DNA from 2 places in the Aquabacterium olei genome. Region 2 is predicted to be linked to the other one. Evidence: riboswitches for the same ligand, from Rfam matches in the RefSeq annotation. Region 2 holds a riboswitch; the other holds the start of a gene.
The links. A riboswitch is a leader RNA that binds a small molecule or an ion and turns the genes downstream of it on or off. The one in region 2 is predicted to bind thiamine pyrophosphate.
Positions count from the first base shown of each region.

Region 1 (4,025 bases), 1.9 Mb from region 2:
CCGCCTCGAATCCTCCCTCATCGAGGTCGTGTCCGCCTGACGCGGCGCCCTCACCGATCCCCTCAGCGCGCAGTACGCAGGAGCTTCATTCATGGCGGCAGCGGCCCCCACCGCGTCCCCGACCCCGCTCATCGCCCTGGTCGGCAACCCCAACTGCGGCAAGACCGCGCTGTTCAACCGCCTCACCGGCGCGCGCCAGAAGGTCGGCAACTACGCCGGTGTGACGGTCGAGCGCAAGGAAGGCCAGTTCATCTCGCCCCGGGGCCAGACCTGGCGCCTGCTCGACCTGCCCGGTGCCTACAGCCTGCTGGCCGCCACCCCCGATGAAGCCATCACCCGGGATGTGATCGCCGGCGTGCGCGAAGGCGAATCGGCCCCGGTGGGCCTGGTGTGCGTGGTCGATGCCACCAACCTGCGCCTGAACCTGCGCATGGTGCTCGAACTCCAGACCCTGGGCGTGCCCATGGTGCTGGTCATCAACATGATGGACGAGGCCACGCGCCGCGGCATCCGCATCGACACCGCCCGCCTGCAACAGGGCTTGGGCATCCCGGTGGTGGAGGCCGTGGCCGTGCGCGCCGGGGGCGAGCAGGCCCTGCTGAATCAGCTGGATGCACTGGACTGGGCCCGCCTGCAGCCGCCTGCCGCACCGCGCCCCATGGGCCGCATCGCCGAGACCCCGGTCGAGCAGACCCACCAGCGCGTCGGGCAGTTGCTGGCCGATTGCGTCCACACGCCGCCGCACGCCTCGCACTTCACCGCCACGCTCGACCGTTACGTGCTGCATCCGCTGCTCGGCCCGGTCATCCTGGCGGTGCTGATGTTTCTGGTGTTCCAGGCGGTGTTCACGTGGGCTGCCACGCCCATGGACCTCATCGACGCCGGCGTGTCGTGGATCGGCGAGCAGGTGCAGGCCCGCATGGCCGACGGCATGCTGCGCAGCCTGCTGGTCGACGGCATCATTGCCGGCGCGGGCGGGGTGCTCGTCTTCCTGCCGCAAATCGTCATCCTGTTCGCCTTCATCCTCGCGCTGGAAGATTCAGGCTACCTGCCCCGCGCCGCCTTCCTGCTCGACCGCATCATGGGCAGCGTCGGGCTGTCGGGCCGGGCCTTCATCCCGCTGCTGTCGAGCTTTGCCTGCGCCATCCCCGGCATCATGGCCACCCGCACCATCGGGCAGCCGCGCGACCGGCTGGTCACCATCCTGATCGCGCCACTGATGACGTGCTCGGCGCGCCTGCCGGTGTACGCGCTGCTGATCGCAGCCTTCGTGCCCTCGCGCACCGTGGGCGGCGTCTTCAACCTGCAGGGGCTGGTGCTGTTTGGCCTGTACATGGCGGGCATCGTCTCGGCCATGATCGTGGCGCTCGTGCTCAAGCGCGTGCTCAAGCAGGGCGCCAGCCAGCCTCTGCTGATGGAGCTGCCGGATTACCACTGGCCCCACTGGCGCGACCTGTTGCTGGGCCTGTGGGAGCGCGCCAGCACCTTCGTGCGCCGCGTGGGCACCACCATCCTGTCGCTGATGGTGATGCTGTGGTTCCTGTCGAACTTCCCCTCGCCGCCCGACGGCGCCACCGGCCCCGCCATCCAGTACAGCGTTGCCGGCATGATCGGCCGCGCGCTCGAAGTGGTCTTCGCCCCGATCGGCTTCACGTGGCAGATCTGCATTGCGCTGGTGCCCGGCATGGCGGCCCGCGAAGTGGCCGTGGCGGCGCTGGGCACGGTCTACAGCCTGTCGCAGAGCGGCGACGAGCTGTCGGGCGCGCTGGCCGGGCTGCTGAGCCAGACCTGGAGCCTGCCGACCGCGCTGTCGCTGCTGACCTGGTATGTGTACGCGCCCCAGTGCCTGCCGACGCTGATGGTGGTGCGCCGCGAGACCAACGGCTGGAAGGTACCGCTGTTGATGGCGGGCTACCTGTTCACGCTGGCTTATGTGGCGTGTTTCATCGTCTACCGGGTGGCCGGCTGGTGGCTCCAGTAAGGACACCGGCATGCTGCAGGACCTCCTCACCCTTCTGATCGGCCTGGTCGCCCTGGCCTGGCTGCTGCGGCGCTGGTGGCCTGCCCGCTGGCGTCCGGCCACACGCCAGAAGGGAGAAGACTGTGGCTCGCCTGCCACGTCGTGCGGCGCCGGCTGCGGTCAATGCGGCGGCGACAGCTCGCCCCCCGCGCGGGACCACCGTGTGGTGCGCGTGCATCCGCGCCCACCATCCCCCCCGCACTAGGGAGGCCCCCTGTGCCGGGGGATGTGGCCAGGCGCAGCGCTGCCTAAACTGGGCTCCAACAACACAAACCCAGGCACCCAGGCCCCGTCATGAAAACGCTGTACGCCATCGCCCCGCTTGCGGTCGTGCTCAGTCTGGTCGGAACCGACGGCACGCGCACCGCGCCGCTCTCTGGTCAGCCTCAGGCACAGCAGGCCCAGGCTCCGGCCGACAGCCGACCCGTCGCACGCGCGACCCTGTCGTCGTGGCCCGCCCCCGTGCGCCTGGGCGCCGCCCACACGGCCGACCGCCTGCCGACCATGCCGATCGGCCAGCCTTTCGAGTCACGCGTCCGCCCCTGACGCCCCCTTGTCCATTCGCCCGGCAGCGCGCTAAACTGCAAGCTGCTCCGGGGTGTGCCACATGTGAAATCCACGTGCGGCGCTGAGATGGATTACCGAACCCGTTGAACTTGATCCGGTTCATACCGGCGAAAGAAGAGCTGTCCTGTCGAGGCCGCATGGCGACCTGGGTGGGCGCGGCTTCAGATGACGGCCGCGCGCCGTCAGGCTGAAGAACGCGCGCTGCCCTCGTCCTCCCTCCTTGCGTGGCCTGTCGGGCGCCCTCGGAGCACGTGTCACCACACCTGCTTCAAGGAGCCGCCCATGAATGCCCCCGATCCTGCCGTCGCCCTCGACACCCTGAACGAGCTCACCCGCCTGACGCGTGAGCCCTTGCCGGCCTCCCGCAAGGTCTACGTGGAGGGCAGTCACCCGGGCGTGCGTGTTCCCATGCGTGAGGTCTCGCTCACCAACGGCGAAGCGGTCACGCTGTACGACTGCTCCGGCCCCTACACCGACCCCGCCGTGGCCATCGACGTGACGAAGGGCCTGCCGCCCGTGCGGGAGGCCGCCGTGGTGGCCCGCGGCGACACCGAGCTGTATGCCGGCCGCAGCGTGCAGGCCATGGACGACGGACTGCTGCCCGGCGAGCGCCACGACGCCCGCATGGCCGCCCTGCGCGAGGCCGCCGCGGGTCTGCAGCGCCAGCCGCGCCGCGCCAAGGCCGGCCACAACGTGTCTCAGATGCACTATGCGCGCCGCGGCATCATCACGCCCGAAATGGAATTCGTGGCCCTGCGCGAGAACCAGCGTCGACTGGACCTGGCCGAAGACTGGCGCAGCAAGTACGGCGCCGACGCCGAGCGCGAGGCCCGCCTGCGTGGCAACCCGATGGGCGCCATGATTCCGCGTGAGATCACACCCGAATTCGTGCGCGACGAGGTGGCCCGTGGCCGCGCCGTGATCCCCGCCAACATCAACCACACCGAGCTGGAGCCGATGATCATCGGCCGCAACTTCCTGGTGAAGATCAACGCGAACATCGGCAACAGCGCCGTGACCTCGTCGATCGAAGAAGAAGTGGAGAAGCTGGTGTGGTCGATCCGCTGGGGCGGCGACACCGTGATGGACCTGTCCACCGGCAAACACATCCACACCACGCGCGACTGGATCGTGCGCAACAGCCCCGTGCCCATCGGCACCGTGCCCATCTACCAGGCGCTGGAGAAGGTGGGCGGTGTGGCCGAAGACCTCACATGGGAGATCTTCCGTGACACGCTGATCGAGCAGGCCGAACAGGGCGTGGACTACTTCACCATCCACGCCGGCCTGCGCCTGCACCACATCCCGATGACGGCCAAGCGTCGCACCGGCATCGTCTCGCGCGGCGGCTCGATCCTGGCCAAGTGGTGCATCGCCCACCATCAGGAAAACTTCCTGTACACGCGCTTCGAAGAGATCTGCGAGATCATGAAGGCGT
Region 1 is NZ_CP029210.1:3,429,959-3,433,983, forward strand. It holds gene DEH84_RS15460 (FeoA family protein) at 1-40, shown strand, start outside; gene feoB (ferrous iron transport protein B) at 92-1,981, shown strand; gene DEH84_RS15470 (hypothetical protein) at 1,992-2,225, shown strand; gene DEH84_RS15475 (hypothetical protein) at 2,315-2,566, shown strand; TPP riboswitch at 2,605-2,720, shown strand; gene thiC (phosphomethylpyrimidine synthase ThiC) at 2,870-4,025, shown strand, end outside.
Region 1: another riboswitch for thiamine pyrophosphate. It lies ahead of thiC (phosphomethylpyrimidine synthase ThiC); the one in region 2 lies ahead of DEH84_RS06435 (TonB-dependent siderophore receptor).

Region 2 (4,025 bases):
GGCAAGGAAGGCAGCGACTTCAACGGTCAGACGCGGATCAACCGCCTGCTGGTCGAGCAGTCGCTGGCCGTGGGTGCCACGCACGGCGAACGGGGGCTGGTCGTGCGGCTCAAGGGTGGCGACCCCAGCCTGTTCGGCCGGCTGGAAGAAGAGTTGCACGCGCTGCGCGACGCCGGCATTGCTTCCGAGGTGGTGCCCGGTGTGACGTCAGCGCTCGCTGCAGCGGCCGCCACACAACGTCCCCTGACACGGCGCGGCTCCGGCCGCAGCGTGAGCTTCACCACCGCCATGACACGCACGGGCGACCTGCAGTGCGGCATGGGCCCAGGCCAGCGCGCGGACACCGAGGTGTTCTACATGGCGGGTCGCCAACTGGCCCCGCTGTCGAAAGGGTTGCTGGAGGCCGGCTGGCCCGGCGACACCGAGGTGAGCGTGGTCTCGCGTGCAGGCTGGCCCGACATGCGCCACAGTCTGCACACCGTGGCCACACTGGACGACGCCAGCGCCATCCATGCCGGGCGACCAACGCTCGTCATCGTGGGGGCTGGCGCCACCGATATTCCTGACGAACCTTTGACCCACATCCCGATCTGCGGCGAAAGCGCATCGGGTTCTCAGGGCTGAAGCCGGCCCCAGCCGGTAAAATCTCGCCCGTCTTACAACCGCTACAAGAGACCTGACATGACCCACGTCGTCACCGAAGCCTGCATCCGCTGCAAATACACCGACTGTGTGGACGTGTGCCCGGTGGACTGCTTCCGCGAAGGCCCGAACTTCCTGGTGATCGATCCGGACGAGTGCATCGACTGCGCCGTCTGCATCCCCGAGTGCCCCGCCAACGCCATCGTCCCGGAAGAGGACGTGCCGGGCAACCAGCAGAGCTACATCAAGCTGAACGCCGACCTGGCCAAGGTGTGGCCGAGCATCACCAAGCGCAAGGATCCGCTGCCCGACGCCGACGAGTGGAAGGACAAGGTCGGCAAGCTCGACCAGCTCATCCGCTGAGGCGTGTGCACGCGATGACCGACACCGATGCGGTCGTGATCGGCGCAGGCCCGGTGGGCCTGTTCCAGGTCTTTCAGCTCGGTCTGCTGGGGCTCCGCGCCCATGTCATCGATGTGCTGCCCGAATCCGGGGGGCAATGCGCTGCGCTGTACCCCGACAAACCGATCTACGACGTTCCCGGCGTGCCGCGCTGCACCGGCCGAGAACTGACGCGCCTGCTGCTCACGCAGGCACAGCCGTTTCTGCAGCCCGCGGATTCGACTTCGGCGGATGCGGCCGACCGCGGTGCGCCGAGCAGCCCCTACGCCAATGTGCATCTGGGCCAGCAGGTGTCCGAACTGGCGCGCGCGGAAGACGGCCACTGGCTCGTCACCTCTGACCGCGGGCAGCAATGGCGCGCCCGCGCCGTCTTCGTGGCCGCGGGCGCCGGTGCCTTCGTGCCGCGCAGCCTGAATCTGCCCGGGCTGCAGGATGCCGTGAACGTGCACTTCCATGTGCCGGAAGCCGGCGCCTTACCCTGGTCCGGGCAGCATGTGGTCGTGGTTGGTGGGGGCGACGAGGCCCTGAGCGCGGTGCTGTCGCTGGCTGAGGACAGCGACCCGGCGCGCCGCCCTGCCCGCTTGACCTTGCTGCACCGCCGCGATGTGTTCCAGGCCGAGCCCGACCTGGATGCGGCCGTGCGTGCGCTGATCGCGCAGGGTCGTGTCGCGTTGTGCGTCGGGATGCCAACCGAGGTGCACGCCACCGACGCGGTGGTTCAGGCGCTGACCCTCCTCACCCCGGAGGAGGCCGCGGTGCGACTGGCGCTGGATCACGTGCTGATCCGCCAAGGCATGAGTCCCAAGCTGGGCCCGCTGACCTCGTGGGGCATGGCGCTGGAGCGCAAGCAGGTGGCGGTGAACACCGCGACCTTCGAGACCTCGCTGCCCCAGGTTTACGCCGTGGGGGACATCAACACCTACCCGGGCAAGAAGCGCCTGCTGCTGTGCGGCTTCCACGAGGCGACGATGGCCGCCCACGCCGCTTCCGCCGCGCTCAATCCGGGCTCTCCTCAGCACCTGCTCTACACGACGACCAGCCCTTTGCTGCGCGAACGTCTGGGCGTGGCGTAAAATCGTGTTTCCGCTGGGGGTGCCCGCCGACACAAGGCGCGGGCTGAGAGAGTCCCTTCGAACCTGAACGAGGTCATGCTCGCGTAGGAAAGCTGGTGGTCTGCCACAGGGCGTGCACATCCGTGCAAGCCTGGTGGCGGGCTGGCGCAGGCCCGTGATGGGCTGTGGACTCTTCTCGTCTCCCCCCTGTTTGACGACCGATGTCCGAAGCGGTGCCCTGGTGCACCGCGTGCCACGCCATGCTGACTTCCGCTTCCGCCGACCGCCCCGCAGCCCGGGCGGCCTCCCGCCTGCCTCGCCCCACCACGATTGCGTACGCCACCCTCCTCGTCTGCGGGCTGCAGACGCAGGCGCTGGCCCAGCAAGCGGGCGACGATGCCACCGTGCAAGCCGTGGGTGTGAGTGCCCAGGCGATCAAGCGCAGCGCCAAGGCCAGCATCGTCGGGCTGGGCGACCTGCCCGCATGGGAGACACCCGCGCAGGCGCAGACCTTCTCGGTCGATGCGCTGCGGGACGCCTTCGTGACGCGGCTGGCCGATCTGACGCGGCTGGACGCCAGCACGACCGACTCGTACAACACCGTGGGCTACTGGGATTACCTGACGGTGCGCGGCTTCACGCTCGACAACGCCTACAACTACCGGCGCGAAGGCCTGCCGGTGAACGCCGAGACCCGGCTGCCGCTGGAAAACAAGTCGGCCGTGGAACTGTTCAAGGGCACGAGTGGCATTCAGGCGGGCGTCAGCGCACCGGGTGGGCTGGTCAACCTGCAGGTCAAACGTCCCGAGGGACGCGTGCACAGCGCCTTCTTCTCGGTGAACGACGCGGGTGAGGCGCGTGCCGCCGTGGACATCGGCGGCCGGTTCGGCCCGGAACGCAGTCTGGGCCTGCGCGTGAATGCCGCCGTGGCCCGCCTGAACACGCAGGTGGACAACACCGAGGGGCACAGCCGGCTGCTGTCGATGGCGACGGACTGGCGCGTGTCGCGCGACACGCTGATCGAGCTGGAGCTGGAAGACAGCTGGCAGAGCCAGCCGAGCGTGGCGGGCCTGAGCCTGCTGGGCGATCGCCTGCCGTCCTCGCGCACGTTCAGCCGCAACCTGAACCTGAACAACCAGCCCTGGAGCCAGCCGGTGCAGTTCGAAGGTCGCACGGGCACGGTACGCTGGACGCAGAACCTGCAGGCGGGCTGGAAATCGACCGTGACGTATGGGGAGCAGCATCTGCGGACGAATGACCGGGCGGCGTTTCCGTTCGGCTGGAACGAGTATGTCGGTCCGGGGCCGGAGGACTACGCCTACTACTACAACTTCAAGAGCGACGGATCCGTAGACCTGTATGACTACCGCTCCGACAACGAGCGCCGCATCACTCGGTCGCTGCTCGCTCAACTCGAGGGGCGCGTGCGCCTTGGCGATCAGGAGCACAACCTGCGTTTCGGGGCGTTGCGCTCGCTGTACCGCACCGCCATCAAGCCGCAGGCCTACAACTACGTGGGTACGCTCAATGTGCTGATCAATCCCAATCAGCCTTTCGATCCGAGCCCGGTCATGGAATCAGCCAGCCCGAACCGCTGGGAGAACTCGACCGAGTTGTCGGTGCAGGACCATGTCCGCCTCGCGCCAAGTTGGCAAGCCTGGCTGGGCCTGCGCCACACCAGCCTCAGCCGCCACAGCCAGGAAACCGACGGCGACGACGACACCTACATCAGCCAGACGATCAACACCCCATGGGCCGCGCTGGGGTGGACCTTTGCACCGCAGACCCAGGCTTATGTGAGCTGGGGCGAAGGCGTGGAAACCAAGGCGGCCCCGCGCAATGCCGCCCTGCTGAACGCAGGCCAGATCCTGCCGGCGGCGAAGAGCCGCCAGACCGAGGTGGGGGTGAAGGGGCAATACAACGCCGGAC
Region 2 is NZ_CP029210.1:1,441,230-1,445,254, reverse strand. It holds gene cobA (uroporphyrinogen-III C-methyltransferase) at 1-624, shown strand, start outside; gene fdxA (ferredoxin FdxA) at 682-1,005, shown strand; gene DEH84_RS06440 (NAD(P)/FAD-dependent oxidoreductase) at 1,020-2,117, shown strand; TPP riboswitch at 2,123-2,224, shown strand; gene DEH84_RS06435 (TonB-dependent siderophore receptor) at 2,357-4,025, shown strand, end outside.